DNA from 3 places in the Massilia sp. GER05 genome. Region 2 is predicted to be linked to each of the others. Evidence: predicted binding sites of a transcription regulator. Region 2 holds the regulator's gene; each other region holds the start of a gene.
What was found. The regulator LexA, encoded in region 2, represses DNA repair genes until DNA is damaged. The targets are predictions, from matches to a motif close to ACTGTATNNNNATACAGT.
Positions count from the first base shown of each region.

Region 1: recA (recombinase RecA) is a predicted target of LexA. The motif match lies at 2,805-2,822, and genes of this name have one in related genera.
Region 3: ACL58G_RS06990 (putative DNA modification/repair radical SAM protein) is a predicted target of LexA. The motif match lies at 2,125-2,142, and genes of this name have one in related genera.

Region 1 covers NZ_CP178858.1:1,652,047-1,657,973, forward strand. Annotated here, with positions in the region: gene ACL58G_RS07295 (sodium:solute symporter family protein) at 1-120, opposite strand, end outside; gene ACL58G_RS07300 (DUF4212 domain-containing protein) at 117-428, opposite strand; gene ACL58G_RS07305 (sensor histidine kinase) at 400-1,965, opposite strand; gene ACL58G_RS07310 (response regulator) at 1,962-2,696, opposite strand; gene recA (recombinase RecA) at 2,886-3,965, shown strand; gene recX (recombination regulator RecX) at 3,974-4,432, shown strand; gene ACL58G_RS07325 (DUF2889 domain-containing protein) at 4,696-5,253, shown strand; gene sucC (ADP-forming succinate--CoA ligase subunit beta) at 5,341-5,927, shown strand, end outside.
Region 2 covers NZ_CP178858.1:2,744,279-2,750,205, reverse strand. Annotated here, with positions in the region: gene ACL58G_RS12320 (replicative DNA helicase) at 1-170, opposite strand, end outside; gene rplI (50S ribosomal protein L9) at 352-804, opposite strand; gene rpsR (30S ribosomal protein S18) at 851-1,141, opposite strand; gene priB (primosomal replication protein N) at 1,198-1,488, opposite strand; gene rpsF (30S ribosomal protein S6) at 1,517-1,900, opposite strand; gene lexA (transcriptional repressor LexA) at 2,189-2,854, shown strand; gene ACL58G_RS12290 (SAM-dependent methyltransferase) at 2,910-3,545, opposite strand; gene ACL58G_RS12285 (hypothetical protein) at 3,706-3,939, shown strand; gene ACL58G_RS12280 (tetratricopeptide repeat protein) at 3,943-4,755, opposite strand; gene ACL58G_RS12275 (cystathionine gamma-synthase family protein) at 4,820-5,927, opposite strand, start outside.
Region 3 covers NZ_CP178858.1:1,571,250-1,577,176, forward strand. Annotated here, with positions in the region: gene ACL58G_RS06975 (bestrophin family protein) at 1-440, opposite strand, end outside; gene ACL58G_RS06980 (glutathione S-transferase family protein) at 451-1,059, opposite strand; gene ACL58G_RS06985 (alpha/beta fold hydrolase) at 1,150-1,986, opposite strand; gene ACL58G_RS06990 (putative DNA modification/repair radical SAM protein) at 2,154-3,383, shown strand; gene ACL58G_RS06995 (UdgX family uracil-DNA binding protein) at 3,383-4,894, shown strand; gene ACL58G_RS07000 (TraB/GumN family protein) at 5,010-5,927, shown strand, end outside.

The DNA.
Region 1 (5,927 bases), 1.1 Mb from region 2:
GCCCTCGTGTTCCAGGATCGCGAGCGCGCCCAGGAACAGCGCGAAGCACAGCGTGAACCACAGGTAGTAGCGGGCGAGGCGGCGGAAATAGCTGCGGGTCCTGGCGGCCGTCCCAGTCATGAACGGCCCTCCAGCATGCGTTGGAAATCGCGGTCGAGGATGCGCATGCGCCAGGCGTACGCGCCGATGATGGCGAGGTACGTGAGCGACGCGCCCTGTGCCGCGAGGTAGAACGACAGCGGCCAGCCGAACACGGACAGGTGCGCCAGGTCGCGCGCGAAGAACACGGTGCAGAAGCTCGTCGCGAGCCACAGCGCCAGCAGCAGCGCGATCAGGCGGCGCGCACGCGCCCAGTGCGCGGCGCGCGCGGCAACGATGGCCTGGCGCTCGCGGTCGGGGTCAGAGGAAGGGGCGGTCTCGGTCGGCATCGGGGACAAGCGTGACGGTGGGCGGGAAGGTCAGCCGGAACAGGCTGCCCGGGAATTTCTTGTGCGTGCTGCGCGGGTTGTTGAAGATCTCGATGTCGGCGCCGTGCTGCTGCGCGATCTCGCGCACGATGGCGAGACCGAGGCCGGAGCCGGACGCGCTCGAGCCGAGGATGCGATAGAAACGTTCGAACACGCGGTGGCGTTCGGCGGGCGCGATGCCGGGGCCCGTGTCCTCGACTTCCAGCAAGGCCTGGTTGCCGTTGCCGATGTTCGTGCCGCGCACGCGCACGGTGACGCTGCCGCCCGGCGGCGTGTAGCGCAGCGCGTTGTCGATCAGGTTCGACAGCAGCTCGCGCAGCATCATGGCGCTGCCGTCGATCTCCGGCGGGTCGCCGATGACTTCGTAGCCGAGGTCGATCTCGTGCGCGAACGAGGCCTGCACCCAGTCCTGCACGACGTCGCGCGCCAGGGCGGCAAGGTCGAGCGGTTCCAGCGTCTGGCCCGCGTGCGGCTGGTTTTCCGCGCGGGCCAGCGCCAGCAACTGGTTCACGAGGCGCGTGGCCGATTCCGAACTCGTGGCCAGCTGCTCGAGCGAGCGGTGGATCTCGTTCGGATCGACCTGGCGCAGCGCCAGCTCCGACTGCATGCGCATGCCCGCGAGCGGCGTCTTCATCTGGTGCGCGGCGTCGGCGATGAAGCGCTTCTGCGCGTCGATCGTGTGCGCGAGGCGCGCCAGCATGTCGTTCAGGGAGCCCACGAGCGGCGAAATCTCTTCCGGCACCTGGCGCGAATCGATGGGCGACAAATCGTCCGGCGGGCGCGCGCGGATGCGTTCCTGCAACTGCGCGAGCGGCGACAGGCCCCGCGACAGCGCGAACCAGACGAGGGCCAGGATCACGGGCAGGATGATGAACTGCGGCAGGATCACGCCCTTGATGATCTCGTTGGCCAGCTGCGCGCGCTTGTCGAGCGTTTCCGCCACCTGCACGAGCGCGAGGCGCGGTTCCTGCGTGGCGTCCAGCAGCGGCTGCAGATTGACCCAGGCATAGGCGATGCGCACCGGCGTGCCGTGCAGCGTCTCGGTGCGGAAGTGCACGCGGCCGCTGCGCTCGGCGTCGTCGGGGTTCGGCGGCGGCAGGTCGCGGTCGCCGTCGACGAGCTCGCCGCGCGGGCCGCTGATCTGGAAATACACGCTGTCGACGTCGTCCGCACGGAGAATGTCGCGCGCGGTGCCGCCCAGGCGCGCGACGACCTTGCCGTCGACCTCCTTGACCTGCTGCGCGAGCACCGTGACGCTGTCTTCCAGCGCGTGGTCGAACGGTTGATTCGCGATCGACTTCGCGACCAGGTACGTGATCGCGATGCTCATCGGCCACAGCAGCAGCAGCGGGGCCAGCATCCAGTCGAGGATTTCGCCGAACAGCGAGTGCTGGATGCTTTCTTCCGGTTCCGGCCTGGGCGGGACGTAGAGGTCGTCGACCGGTTCCGTGACGGCGAGCGGATCCGGTCCGGCCGCGCGCCGCTTGAACCGCTTCACTTCTGGCCGCTGGCCGCTTCGGCGCTCTTGCGGGCGCTGTCGCGGGCGCTGTCGCGGTTATTCTCGGAAAAGCGCTCGAGGCAATAGCCGAGGCCGCGCACGGTGGCGATGCGGATGCCGCCCGTCTCGATCTTCTTGCGCAGGCGGTGCACGTAGACCTCGATGGCGTTGTTCGACACTTCCTCGCCCCATTCGCACAGGTGGTCGACGAGCTGTTCCTTCGACACGAGACGGCCCGTGCGCGCCAGCAGGATTTCCAGCAGGCCCAGCTCGCGCGCGGACAGGTCGAGCATCTGGTCGTTGATGGTCGCGCTGCGGCCGACCTGGTCGTACACGAGCGGGCCGTGGCGGATGACGGTCGAGCCGCCGCCCTGGCCGCGCCGGGTGAGGGCGCGCACGCGCGCTTCCAGTTCGGACAGCGCGAACGGCTTGGGCATGTAGTCGTCGGCGCCGGCGTCGAGGCCGCCCACGCGCTGCTCGATGGAATCGGCGGCCGTCAGGATCAGCACCGGCAGCAGCGAGCCGCGCGCGCGCAGGCGGCGCAGCACGTCCAGGCCGGACAGCCTGGGCAGGCCGAGGTCGAGGATCAGGAGATCGAACTCCTGGGTCGACAGCGCCGTGTCCGCGTCCTGGCCGTTCTTGACGCAATCGATCGCGTAGCCGGACTGGCGCAAGGAGCGCGTCAGCCCATCGGCCAATACGCTATCATCTTCGGCTAGTAAAATACGCATCTTTTCCCCCGGCTTTCGTTGTTCGACCCCGCTTACCCGCGTATTGTGTGTGAAGTTTCGCAACATGTCGAATGGGGCAGGCGATGGTAAATATCGCTTGCCAAAACCACTGGGATTTTATACAGTACTTCCTATTGAAATCGCGCGAGCGGCCCACACCTTGGTTCACTCTAGGACAGAAAGAAAGTTATGGACGACAAAAAATCCGCAGTAAATGCAGCCGAGAAGGGCAAGGCGCTGGCAGCAGCCCTCGCGCAGATCGAAAAGCAATTCGGTAAAGGCTCGGTGATGCGCATGGATACCAATGCGCCCGTCGAGGAAGTGCAAACCGTCTCGACCGGCTCGCTGGGCCTGGACATCGCACTCGGCGTCGGCGGCCTGCCGCGTGGCCGTATCGTCGAGATCTACGGGCCGGAATCGTCGGGCAAGACGACGCTGACCCTGCAGACCATCGCCCAGATGCAGAAGCTGGGTGGCACCTGCGCGTTCATCGACGCCGAGCACGCGCTGGACGTGACCTATGCGCAAAAGCTGGGCATCAAGCTGGACGAGCTGCTGATCTCGCAGCCGGACACGGGTGAACAGGCGCTGGAAATCACGGACGCCCTCGTGCGCTCGGGCAGTGTCGACATGGTGGTCATCGACTCGGTGGCGGCGCTGACGCCGCGCGCCGAGATCGAAGGCGACATGGGCGACTCCCTGCCGGGCCTGCAGGCCCGCCTGATGTCGCAGGCGCTGCGCAAGCTGACCGCGTCGATCAACCGTACGAACACCCTGGTGATCTTCATTAACCAGATCCGTATGAAGATCGGCGTCATGTTCGGCAGCCCGGAAACGACGACCGGCGGTAACGCGTTGAAGTTCTACGCCTCCGTGCGTCTGGACATCCGCCGTACCGGCTCGATCAAGACCGGCGACGAGGTGATCGGTAACGAAACCAAGGTCAAGGTTGTCAAGAACAAGATCGCGCCCCCGTTCAAGGAAGCGCACTTCGACATCCTGTACGGCGAAGGCACGTCGCGCGAAGGCGAGATCATCGACCTGGGCGTGGACAACAAGATCGTCGAGAAGTCGGGTTCGTGGTACAGCTACGGTGGCGAGCGTATCGGCCAGGGCAAGGACAATGCCCGTATCTTCCTGAGGGAGCGTCCGGCACTGGCACGCGAAATCGAGAACAAGGTCCGCGCCGCCCTCGGCGTGCGCGAACTGCCGCCGGCCCCGGCCGGCAGTGCTGCGGTCGTGCCGGCAGCCATCGGCGACGACGAGTAATCGTCCTGATGCCGCGCCAGCAGCTGAGCCTCAAGGCTCGCGCGTTGAAGTATCTGTCGACGCGCGAGCACAGCCGGCTCGAACTGGCGCGCAAATTGTCGCGCTATGCGGAGGAGGGCGACGACGTCGAAGCCCTCCTCGATTTCCTTGAAAAGAACAACTGGCTGTCGCAGGAGCGGTTTGCCGAATCGCTGGTTCACCGGCGAGCCGGACGCTACGGTAACGCCCGGGTGCTCGCCGAACTGCAGCAGCATGGCGTCAATGGCGAAGCGTTCGACGAACTCAAGTCCGAACTGAAGGAATCCGAAACGGCACGGGCGCGTGACGTCTGGCGCCGCAAGTTCGGCAGGGTTCCGCAGGACGCCGAAGAACGCAGCAAACAGATGCGCTTCCTGATGCAACGCGGCTTTTCCCAGAGTGCGGTGCGTGCCGCGCTGAAGGGCGGCGACGACGAGGACGACCTCTGATCTCATCGTTGTGAATGTCCCACTGTCGTCTTGTTTATGATGCGAGCTTGCGCTTTCGGCATCACAACTTCGCAACATCTCCCCTTATCTTCCCTGCAAAAACCCTTCTGTAACCGGGGAGACGGTGCACAGCCCGTTACCCTGTGCTAAACTTTCATGGTTTAAGCAGCGCCGCAAGAGCGGTTGTTGCCGTAGAAGCTGCGGCAACGTGCATCAGGCACAACGGCTGCAAATTTTTTCGCCGCATTCCGGCATTGGTGTTTATGCCCCTGTCTCCTCCCGCTCCGCGTAAGCCAAGGCACACGCGCGCCATTACCGTCGAAGCGTTCGCGCGCGACGATGGCCTGTGGGACCTCGACGCGTGCATCCGCGACACCAAGACGCATGACATTGCCCTGCCTTCGGGGGCCCGTCCGGCCGGCCTGCCGGTGCACGAACTCAAACTGCGGGTGACTATCGACCGCGACATGAACATCGTCGACGCCGAAGCCGCGTCCGATGCCGTACCCTATCCCGGTTTCTGCGACACCATCGCCCCTGCGTATAAAAAGCTCATCGGCTTGTCGCTGCTGAAACATTTCCGATTGCATCTGAAGGACCGCCTGTCCGGGGTACTCGGCTGCACCCACCTGACCGAACTCGCGCAAGTCCTGCCCACCGCGGCAATCCAGGCCTTCGCCGATGACGCGATGGCCAACCGCCCGGCCGATGCTTCGGCCGGGCGGCCTTACGAACTGGACCGCTGCCACGCGCTGCGCCTCGACGGCCCCGCCGTCGAAACGTATTACCCGCGCTGGTCGCTCAAGGCGGTGCCGGGGTAGTGTTGTCCGGAGTAGACTCCGGATTTGTCGCTTTATTTTTCAACCGTATTTCTAAACTACATCAGTAACAGAAGAAGGGAAGCCAGCATGAAAATCCATGAGTATCAGGGCAAAGAGATCCTCCGAAAATTCGGAGTGACCGTTCCGCGCGGCATTCCATGCCTGTCGGTCGACGAGGCTGTCAAAGCAGCTGAAGAGCTGGGCGGTCCGGTCTGGGTGGTCAAGGCCCAGATCCATGCTGGCGGCCGCGGCAAGGGCGGTGGCGTGAAAGTCGCCAAGTCGCTGGAACAAGTGCGCGAATACGCGAACCAGATCCTGGGCATGCAGCTGGTGACCCACCAGACCGGTCCGGAAGGCCAGAAAGTCCGCCGCCTGCTGATCGAAGAAGGCGCCGACATCAAGAAAGAACTGTACGTGTCGCTGGTCACCGACCGCGTCACCCAGAAAGTCGTGCTGATGGCCTCGTCGGAAGGCGGCATGGACATCGAAGAAGTTGCACACAGCAACCCGGAAAAGATCCACAACGTCGTGATCGAGCCGAGCGTCGGCCTGACCGATGCGGATGCCGACGACATCGCCCGTAAGATCGGCGTGCCGGAAGGCTCGATCGCCGCTGCGCGCGCGAACCTGCAAGGCCTGTACAAAGCGTACTGGGAAACCGACGCATCGCTGGC
Region 2 (5,927 bases):
AAGATGATCCGGTGGTCGTAGCGGTAAAAATCCTCCGCATGCATGAAGTCGGCAATGCGGTCCCACGCCGCGTTATCGCGCAGCAGGCCGCCAATGACGGACTGTTCTGCTTCGATGGAATGCGGGGGGATGCGGAGCGACTCGATCTGCGGGTCTGCTGAGGTGTTCATGGCCGGCATTATACCCGTTCCCGATCAGGCGCTGAAATCATTGGTGAGTTTCCAAAAACGAATTTTTTTTGCTGTTGCAAAAAAAAACGTCCCCGCAGAGGCGGGGACCCAAGCTTTGCATCCGAAGTCGCAACTTGGGTCCCCGCCTGCGCGGGGACGACGGTATTACTTGAAACTCTTATCAGGCGGCTTCGCCCACGACAGCGATGGTGATTTCCACCACGACGTCGGTGTGCAGAGCGACCGACACCGGGTGCTCGCCGGTGGTCTTCAGCGGACCGGTCGGCATGCGCACTTGTGCCTTTTCGACGGCGAAACCTTGCTTGGTCAGGGCTTCAGCGATGTCGAAGTTGGTCACGGAACCGAACAGACGACCGTCGACGCCGGCTTTCTGGGCGATGGTGACGGTCATGCCGTTCAGCTTGTCGCCCTGGCCTTGAGCGGCAGCCAGTTTCTCGGCAGCTGCTTTTTCCAGTTCGGCGCGCTTGACTTCGAATTCAGCCACGGCAGCTTGCGTTGCACGACGGGCCATTTTTTGCGGGATCAGGAAGTTACGGGCGTAACCGTCCTTGACCTTGACGACGTCGCCCAGGTTGCCGACGTTGACGACTTTTTCCAGCAGGATAACTTGCATTTTATTCTCCAGTAATCTGACTATGCTTCGATGTCGTAACCGACGATTAAGCGTTGTGCAGGTCGGTGTACGGCAGCAGAGCCAGGTAACGGGCGCGCTTGATGGCGGTGTCCACTTGACGCTGGTAGTGAGCCTTGGTGCCGGTGAGGCGTGCCGGCATGATCTTGCCGTTTTCCTGGACGAAATCCTTCAGGGTGTCGACGTCTTTGTAGTCAACCTGTTCCACGCCTGCAGCGGTGAAGCGGCAGAATTTCTTGCGCTTGAACAGCGGGTTCTGCTGTTTGCGCTTCTCTTTGAGCTTAGCTTTGTTTTTGTCGAACTTTTTACCGAATGCCATTTTGAGGCTCCTGTATCTATCTATAAACGTGCCCGCAACCCGCAGTTTCTTACTGCTTATGCGGCACTGAAATCAATGATGTGAAACACCAAGCTTTTGCTGTGACGACTTTTCCTGGCCAAGAATCCCGTGAAGCGGTACATCGCACCCAACTCGGCGTTGGCAAATCGTCCCGAAATCTCGCCCGCGGCAACCGCGGAAATCTCGAATTCGACCTGCCTGTCCATCCTCGCCTCCGTCTGCGTCGATCCGTGTTGCAGGATGCCGCCCACGATGGGGATGCCGGCCGGGGTGTAGCGCAGGACGTCGCGTTCCAGGATGCTTGCGACCAGGGACAGCTCGTTCACGTATTACAGCTCGGTGCTCCCGCGAGATTTAGGCTGCGGCGGCCGGAGCGGCGGCCTGCTCGGCGCGGTGGCTCTTGGCTGCGTCTTCGCGCTGGACCGACTTCATCATCGGCGACGGTGCGGTTTCAGCTTTCTTCATCTTCACGGTCAGGTGACGCAGCACGGCATCATTGAATTTGAATGCGGTTTCCAGCTCGACCAGGGTCTCGTTGTCGCACTCGATGTTCAGGCAGATGTAGTGTGCCTTCGGCAGCTTCTGGATCTGGTAAGCCATTTGACGACGGCCCCAATCTTCGACGCGGTGGATGTTGCCGCCGCGCGAGGTGACCGTAGTCTTGTAGCGTTCGATCATCGCCGGGACCTGCTCGCTCTGGTCCGGGTGGACGATAAACACGATTTCATAATGACGCATGAAACACTCCTTAAGGACGTTTAAACAAATGCCCACCTCGGCGTCAAGACGAGTGTGGGAAGGGAAAGCCCAACATTATAACAGCAAAACCGTCAAGTGCTCAATGGGACTGTGCACGTGCGCCGCGTACCGCACCGCAAATGGTTATGGACGTGCGCTGCGTGCCGCACCTCAAAAGGTTGTGGACGTGCGCTGCGTACCGCAGCGCAAAAAAAACTTGAAATCCCCTTGCGCGTGGCGCAATACTGTACAAAAATACAGTCTGACCCCGTACCAACGAAGACGAACATGCTTAAGCTCACCGCACGGCAAGAACAGATCCTCAACCTGATCAAGGAAGCCATCGACAACACCGGCTTCCCGCCGACCCGCGCCGAAATCGCCCAGGAGCTTGGCTTCCGCTCGGCCAATGCCGCCGAGGAACACCTGCAGGCCCTGGCCCGTAAAGGCGCGATCGAAATTTCCCCGGGTACCTCGCGCGGTATCCGCCTCGTCGGCCAGTCCGTCGAATCCAAGGCCGCCGCTGCGGCCGCAGTGCCTGCCTTCGTGCCGCCGATTCCGCCGAACCTGATGTCGCTGCCGCTCGTCGGCCGCGTCGCGGCGGGTTCGCCCATCCTCGCCCAGGAACACGTCGAAGCGACCTATTCGGTCGATCCGGCCATGTTCTCGAGCAAGCCCGACTTCCTGTTGAAGGTCAAGGGCTGGTCGATGCGCGACGCCGGCATCTGCGACGGCGACTTCCTCGCCGTCAAGAAGGTCGACAACGCGAAGAATGGCCAGATCGTCGTCGCCCGCATCGGCGACGAAGTGACGGTCAAGCGCTACCGCAAGACCGGTTCCACGATCGAACTGTTGCCGGAGAATCCGGACTTTTCCGTGATTACCGTCGATCCGAGGACCGACGAGTTCGCACTGGAAGGCCTGGCGGTCGGACTCTTGCGGTCCTGGCACTAACCTCCCACCTGCACACAGGCCCGCGTCATGCGGGCCTCGTCGTTTTATCGTGCGCTCAGCGCGGATAGACGAAACCGGTACGGATATCCGTCGGCAGCAGCCGGCTGCCGTCACGCACCATCAGGCGCTGCGGCGGCTCGTCGCCGGCCAGGGCGCGCCAGATGACAGGTAGCCCCTCCCCTTTGCGCAACAGCTCGTCGCTGCGTTCGAATACATTGGAACAACCCGTGGCCGCGAGCAGGGCCTGCACGATGGTCACTTTCCACGCGTCGACACCGGCAGCGTTGAACTGGCACACCAGGTAACCGCCGGTCCCGCCATAGCTGTGCACCAGCAGCCCCGGCAGGCCGTCTTTTTCGCCATCGATCACCAGGGTCAGGGCTTGCGGATCGGCGTTGCGCACGGCGACGGCGCGCCGCGCGACCGCGGCCTGCACGCGCCGTTTCATCATGGCGTGATCGACCGGCTCGTCCTCGCGCAGGGTCCAGACGCGGGCCGCGATCTGCGACTTGGCGTTATAGGCCGCGCGCGCCAGAAACTGGCGTGCCGACGACTGCACGATTGCAGTGACGCCGGGTTTGCCGCGCTCCTGGGGCCGTCCCTCGACTTTCTCGATGGCGGACAAATAAATCCATGGATCGCCGGACAGCAGGCTTTTTTCCTTGCCCTGTTTGATGGTGATGATGAGCATATGCAGGCTTCGTTTTCAGGAGCCGCATGATACAGCAAGGCGTTATCACCCGGGTTATGCGTACGCCTCATGTCGATTAGTTGCAAACAACGGCGACAGAGTTGCGGCTTCGACAAGGCTCCCCTACACCGCCTCGCAACCTGACATCGGGATCCTTACCATGTTTTCCAGCACTGTTCTGACGCGCTGCCCGGCCGCCATCAGCCTGGACGGCCTGGCACCGCTGGTCACATGGCGCGCCGCATGCGCCGAACGAGCGCCGACGGGTGCCGGCAACGTCACGGCGCTCGGCCAGGGCAAGCGCACGACCGCGAAAGGCGAGCAAGGCGTGCTCTTCCAGGAGAAGTCCGGCCCCGGCCTGCCGAACCGCGGCCATTTCACATGCGGCCGCTAGACATCACTTGTCGTTATCCGGCGGCGGCGCGTTCTTGACCATCTCGTTGTGTTCCTTGACATAGGCTTCCGTGCCCGCGCGCCAGGCGTCGAAGTCCGCCACGACCATCCTGCCGGCCACCTTGGTGTCTTCCGCCAGCCGATCGCCGACTTCCTTCAGGTGCGCGTTCGCCTTCTCCGTCTCATCCTTCGTCATCAGCTTCGCGATGTCTTCCGGGATGCGTTTCGCCAGCGGCAGGGAGGCGTTCAGCTGCTTCACCCAGCGGTTGTGGCACGCTTCCCAATCCTTCATCTTGCCGCTGTAATAATCGATTTCCTCGTTGACCTTGGACATGACCGGGAAGCGCGGCGCCGGGCAACGGTAATCGTTCGTGCGCAGGTCGGAGCCGTCGTATTTCGCGATCCAGTAGTCGAGGTCGGCACGGCGCGCCTCGCGCTGCTTCATCAACTCGAGCGACGCGATGGCGACGGCATTGCCCTTCGCGGCCGCCTTCTGGAACCATTGCGCGGCCTTGTCCATGTCGACGCCGCCCGCCTCGCCGTAGAAATACATTTCGCCCAGGTGCTGCTGGGCCATCACGTTGCCGGCGTTCGCCAGCTTCGTGTATTTCGCCAGCGCTTCCGGATACGATTTCTTCGCGAACAAAGCGTCCGCTTCGGCAAGCTCGGCGGCAGCGTTGGCGGACGATGCGACGGCGGCCGGCTTCGCGGCAGCACCTTTCGCGGGCGCGCCTTTCACAGATAATTTCGCGCCGGGCTCGGCGGCGATTGCGACACCACCGCACAGCAGTGCGGCGCAAAACAGGGCAGTCTTCATGGGGTGTGCAGTCTATGAATCAAGATGGGGAACAGGACGATCATAACCGCAGCGCCCCGCCCGCTCAACCGTTCAATGCAGCGCCGAAATCGGCCAGCAGGTCGGCCGTATCCTCGATACCCACGGACACGCGGATCAGCGATTCCGCGATGCCCATGCTGGCGCGGCGCTCGGCGCCCATCTCGAAGAAGATCGTGTGCGCGACCGGGATGACGAGCGTGCGCGTGTCGCCCAGGTTCGATGCGGGAATCGCGACCTTCAGGCGGTTCAGGTAATCGAAGCAGTCGATGCCCTCCTTCAGCTCGAAGCTGAACAGCGAGCCGTACGCGCGGAACTGTTCGGACGCCAGCTTGTGCTGCGGGTGCGATTCCAGGCCGGGATAGTGGACGGCGGCGACGCGATCATCGGCCTCGAGCATGCGTGCCAATGCCAGCGCGTTCGCGCACGTGCGCTCCATGCGCAGCGCGAGCGTTTCGGCGCCGACCGCGATGTGGTGAGCCGCTTCCGGCGCCAGCGATGCGCCGAAGTCGCGCAGCGCTTTCGCGCGCAGCTGGGCCATGCCCTGCGCGGCGGGCGGCTGGCGGCGGAAGTTGTCGGCGATGTTCGGATAGGCGCTCCAGTCGAACACGCCGGTGTCCGTCAGCGCGCCGCCCAGCGCCATGCCGTGGCCGCCGATCGATTTCGTCAGCGCGTTCACGACGAGGCCCGCGCCGACCGCCTTCGGACGGAACAGGTAGGGCGTCGTCATCGTGTTGTCGACGACGTACAGGATGCCGCGCGCGCGGCACAGCTCACCGATGCGGGCCAGGTCCGCGATCTGCGTGCGCGGGTTGGCGATCGTCTCGACGAACACGAGGCGCGTGTTCGGCTTCAGCGCGGCTTCCACGTTCGCGACGTCGGTCGCATCGACGAACGATACTTCCGTGCCCTGCGCGGCCACCGTGTTCCACAGGCTGTTGGTATTCCCGAACAGGAACGAGGACGACACGACGTGGTCGCCCGCGCGCAGCAGCGCCTGCGCGAGCGCGCCGATGGCGGCCATGCCGGTGCCGAAGCACAGCGACGCGACGCCGTCTTCCATCTTGCTGATCTTGTCTTCCAGCGCGCTGACGGTCGGGTTGCCCTGGCGGCCATAGCGGAAGCCCGGTTCCTTGCCCTGGAAGACGGACGCG
Region 3 (5,927 bases), 1.2 Mb from region 2:
CGTTCCGCCACGTCGAACATGCGCTCCCGGTATTCGGCATTCGGCGCGGCCGCGGCGGCCTCCCACACGCGCGGCGCGCGCAACTGGTAGCGGACGGCGGTCAGCCAGGCCAGGTGGCGGGTGACCAGCGCGGGGATCGCGCGCTCGTCGGTCGGAAAATCGCGGCAGATCAGGCCCCAGTGGCGGCTGGCGGCCGCGAGGGACGACCAGATCTGCTGGGCTTCGACCGTGCGGCCATAGCTCTGCGCATTCTTGAACCCGACGATGAAGGACGCGGCGGTACCCAGCAGCGCGAGCACGGGCCACGGCAGGGAAAGCCAATGCCAGCCGCCCAGCTGGTACAGGGCCACGACCGTGCCGGCGCACGCGGCGAGCGGGTAGACGTGGCGCCGGGTCCAGTGCGCGAACTCGAACAGCCCGTAGGACTTCCCGATGTGCATGGACGTCCGGTCAGGTTTCCTCGGCGCGCAGCGCGTCGCGCACCGCCGGATCGCGCGACATCCGCTCGTGGAACGCGGCCAGCGCATCCAGGCCCGCCATGTCGACGCCTTTCGCTTGTGCCCAGCGCAGCACGACGTAGAGGTAGGGATCGGCGATCGAACGCTGCCCCGTGAGCCAGTCGCGGTCCGCGAGCGCGCCGTCGAGGCGTTCGAGGTACGCCCGGACATGGCGGTGCGCGTTGGCCGCCAGCTGCTCGTCCAGGTCGCGTTCGTCGAGGAAGCGCTCCGGCGCGAACAGGGGTTTGAATGCCTTGTGGACGTCCGAATTGAGGAACGCCAGCCAGCGCATGACTTCGGCCCGGCCGCGCGGGCTGCCGTCGCCCGCCAGCCGCGCATGCGGATGGAGGTCGGCCAGGTAGCCGAGGATGGCGACGTTTTCCGTGAGGGCGAGGTCGTCGTGCACGAGCAGCGGCACGTTGCCGCCGGGGTTGCGCGCCAGGTAGGCGGGCGCCTTGATCGAGTCGAGCGTCATCGGCACGATCTCGTGCGGCACGCCGAGCCAGCCGAGAACGATCAGGTCGGCCAGCGAACAGGCGCCGCGCATGTGGTAGAGCTGCATGGTGTCTCCGGTGGTGTCGATAGCGGCGCCACTATCGCACGGGTCCATGCCGCGCATTGGTGCATTTTCGGCACCGGATTGCGTCCTGTCTTACACTGCCGGATTCAAGGCGAGCCGTCCGTCCTCGCGCAGCGTCCGTGCGAGGAAGGTATCGATCGCGACCGAGCTGGCCGTCGGCGCGCTCAGGTGCGGGCAGTGGCCCACGTTGTCGATGACCTTCAGCGTGCTGTGTGCCAGGTGCTCGTGCAGCCATTCGCCCACTTCGCGCGGCACGATCAAATCGTCGCTGCATTGCAGGATCAGGGCCGGGACCGTGGCGCGCTTCACCTCGGCGCGGATGTCGGCCTGGAAGGTCACGCGCGCGAAATGCTTGGCGATGGCGGGATCGTTGCGGCAGAAGCTGCGCGTCAGTTCCGCGCCCAGTTCCGGACGATTGGGCGCGCCCATGATCGCGGGCGCCATCTTGCGCGACCAGTCGAGGAAGTTCGTCTCCATCGCCTGCAGTAGGCCGTCGATGTCCTCGCGGTTGAAGCCGCCGATGTAATCGCCGTCGTTGATGTAGCAGGGCGACGGGCCGACGAGAACCTGGGCGAGGAAACGCTCCGGCGCCGCCACCGACGCCAGCAGCCCGATCGACGCGCCGACCGAGTGCCCGACGACGACGGTCGGACCGGCCGCGCAGGCGTCGAGGATGTCCAGCAGGTCCGTCACGTGGCCCTGCAGGCTGGCGTACTTCGCGCGGTCGTAGGCTTCCCAGTCGGAGCGGCCGCTGCCCGTGAGGTCGTACAGCACGACGCGGAAGCGCTCCGCGAACGCCGGCGCCAGGAAGCGCCACATGGTCTGGTCGCAACCGAAACCGTGCACGAACACCATGGTGACAGGTCCAGAGCCGGTGACGTGGACGTTGTTGCGAAACTGTACAGACATGGTGAATCCTGGCCGAAGCATGTAACAATCCACTGATATTACCACTGTGAAACCACCGTCAGCGGCACACACATTGATCTAGCGCAAACCGCGCAACAGTGCGTTCGCGCACGGCACGGCGGGATCGATTCGCGATATACTGTTTATATATACAGTATTTATTCGCGATGGAACTCAAAGACAAGCTGGAGATCCTGGCCGACGCGGCCAAGTACGACGCCTCCTGCGCCAGCAGCGGCGCGCCCAGGCGCGATTCCGTCGACAAGGACGGGCTGGGTGCGACGAACGGCATGGGCATCTGCCACAGCTATACGCCGGACGGACGCTGCGTGTCGCTGCTGAAGATCCTGCTGACGAACTTCTGCGTCTACGATTGCCAGTACTGCGTGAACCGGCGCACGTCGAACGTGCCGCGCGCCCGCTTTTCCGTCGACGAGGTCGTGAAGCTCACGCGCGATTTTTATCTGCGCAACTACATCGACGGCCTGTTCCTCAGCTCCGGCATCATCCAGTCGAGCGACTACACGATGGAGCAACTGGTCGAGGTCGCGCGCCGCCTGCGCGAAGACCACCAGTTCCGCGGCTACATCCACCTCAAGACGATTCCCGATGCCGACCCGCGCCTCATCGAACTGGCGGGCCGCTATGCCGACCGGCTGTCGGTGAACATCGAACTGCCCACGCAGGACAGCGTGACGAAGCTCGCGCCGGAAAAGAGCGTCCACACGATCAAGCTGGCGATGGGTTCCATCCGCACGAAACTGGACGAAAAGGACGACCACCCCAAGGCGCCCACGTTCGCGCCGGCGGGGCAGAGCACGCAGATGATCGTCGGCGCGGACGCCAGCGACGACCAGACGATCCTGAATACCGCGCAGACGCTGTACGGCAGCTATAAACTGAAACGCGTGTACTACTCGGCGTTCAGCCCGATCCCGCACAGCCCGTCCAGCGTGCCGTCCGCGCCGCCGCCGCTGCTGCGCGAGCACCGGCTGTACCAGGCCGACTTCCTGCTGCGCGGCTACGGTTTCACGGCGAAGGAGCTGATGCCCACGGCCGGCAACCTGGCGCTGGACATCGACCCGAAGCTGGGCTGGGCGCTCGCGAACCGCGACCACTTCCCGCTCGACCTGAACCGCGCGGACGAGACCATGATCGCGCGCGTGCCGGGCATCGGACTGCGCACGGCCAAGCGCCTGATCGACCTGCGGCGGCTGCGGCGCATCCGCTGGGAAGACCTGTCGCGCCTGCGCTGCAGCCTGAAAAAGCTGGCGCCCTTCGTGATCACGGCGGACTACAAGCCGGTGCAGGGCACCGTGTCGTCCGACCTGCTGCGGCGTAACCTGGCCGACGCCCCCCAGCAGATGAATTTGTGGCCGGAACTGCAGGCGGCGTGATGGCGGCGGATGCGCTGGTCCGGACAGGGCAGCCGGTGCAGGTCGAGACGTTCGCGGAGTGGCGCGAGGCCGCGCGCGAGCTGCTCGTCCACGGCATCCCGCCCGACCAGGTGACGTGGGGCGTGCCGCACATGGGCGACCTGCTGGCCGGCGGCGACCTGTTCACGGGTGCGCCGGCCCCCGCCGAGGCACCGCATAATCCCGTCATACCGCCGGACGAGCCAAGGAATGAGCCGCTGCGCCCCGCGCCGCACATCCCGCGTTCGCTGATGGAGATGCTGCAGTCGGCCGCCTGCTGCCGCGTGCCGGACCGCTGGGCCTTCCTGTACCGCGTGATCTGGCGCTGGCAGCAGGGCGAGCACGACGTGCAGTCGCCGGCCGACGAGGATGGCGCCCGGCTGCACGCGATGGTGAAGGCGGTCCGCCGCGAGGAACACGACATGCATGCCTACATCCGCTTCCGCGAGCGTTCGGAAGAAGCCGGCCCGCCGCGCTTCGTCGCCTGGTACGAGCCGCGCCACGACGTGCTGCCCCAGGTGGCCGACCATTTCGTCTCGCGCATGGGCAAGGTCAGCTGGATGATCGCCACGCCGGAGGCGAGCGTCCTGTGGGATGGCCATACGCTGCACAATACCGGACCGCTCGTGCGCGATGCGGCCGACCTCGAAGACACGGGCGAAGCCCTGTGGCTGACCTACTACCGCAGCGTGTTCAACCCGGCCCGCCTGAACACGAACGTGATGCACCAGCATATCCAGTCGGACCGGTGGAAGAACCTGCCGGAGGCGAAGATCGTGCCGCACATGGTCAGCGAGGCGGCGCTGGGTGCGCGCAAGGTGGGCCAGTACGAGGCCGTCGGCCAGCGCAAGGGCACGACGATCCCGATCGCCCCCGAGGATGCGCAACCGGAACGCGAGCAGCCGTCGAAACTGGACGAATGCCGGCGCTGCGAGCTGTGGCAGTTCGCGACGCAGGCCGTGGGCGGCGAGGGACCCAAGCGGGCGAAGATCATGTTCGTCGGCGAGCAGCCGGGCGACCAGGAAGACCTGGCGGGGCAGCCGTTCGTCGGCCCGGCCGGCAAGCTGCTGGACCGCGTGTGCGAGGCGGCCGGCGTCGACCGCGACACGATCTACGTCACCAACGCCGTCAAGCATTTCAAGTGGGAGCCGCGCGGCAAGCGGCGCCTGCACAAGACGCCGGTCCAGCGCGAGATCGAGGCCTGCCACTACTGGCTCGACAAGGAACTGGCGAGCGTCAAGCCGACCGTCATCGTGGCCCTCGGCGCCACCGCGCTGAAGTCGGTGCTGCGCACGGCCAACGTCACGCTCAAGAATTCGCTCGGCAAACCGCTGCGCCACGAAGGGCACTGGGTCGTCACGACGTACCACCCGTCGTATGTGCTGCGCGTGCCGGGCGAGGACGCGAAGCGCGAGGCCTTCGACGCGATGGTCGAGGGCCTCAGGCTGGCGCACGCGCTCCTGGACCGCCCGGTCGACGTACCGGACGCGTGAACGTTGCTGTTGCGATATATGCATGTCAAAGATGTAACACTTCGTTGCCTCGATAGGCTAAGCTCATCGGTGGCGCTAAGCTTTTGCGCACACAACAACAACGATGGGATGCCCGATGAGCAAACGGTATGCATGTGCGCTTTACCTGAGTTTCCTGACCCTGCCTGTTCTGGCCCAGACCACGCCCGAGCCCGAACCCGCGCCCGCCGCCGCCGAGGCCTTTGACACCGTCCCCGCGACGGTCGTGGTCGAAGGCCGCCGGCCCGGTCCCGGCGTCTGGAAAGTGTCGAAGGGCGACCACGTGATGTGGGTGTTCGGCGTGTATTCCCCGCTGCCGCAGAAGATGGAGTGGGATGCGGCGCGCGTGGAACGCCTCGTCGGCAAGTCGCAGGAAGTGCTGACGCGGCCGGGTGCCCGCATGGAGGTCGGCTTCTTCAAGGGCCTGACCCTGCTGCCGACCGCGATCGGCATCGACAAGAATCCGGACGGCGCCACGCTGCACGACGTGCTCCCGGCGGACGTGTATGCGCGCTGGCAGGTATTGAAGGGCAAGTATATCGGCGATGACGACGGCATCGAGCGGCGCCGCCCGATCTTCGTCGCCGACACGCTGCTGAGCAAGGGCTTGTCGAAAAGCGGCCTGACCCAGAATACCGGCGTGGAAGAGCAGATCGAAAAGGCGGCCAGGCACAACAAGGTCAAGATCACGTCGACCACGCTCAGCATGGACGTCGACGATCCCCGCGCGCTGATGAAGGAATTCAAGAAGTCGCAAGTGGAAGACGTGGCGTGCTTCACCAAGACCCTGGACCGCCTGGAAGGCGATATCGACGCCATGCGCGTGCGCGCGAACGCCTGGGCCAATGGCAATATCGCCGAGATGTCGAGCCTCGATTACGCCGAGCGCGACAAGGCGTGCAACGACGCCATCTTCAACAGCCAGTTCGCCAAAAATTCTCCCGCATTCCAGCATCTTCCCGAGCGCATCCGTGCCAACTGGATGAAGGCGGCCGAGAAAGCATTGGCCGACAAC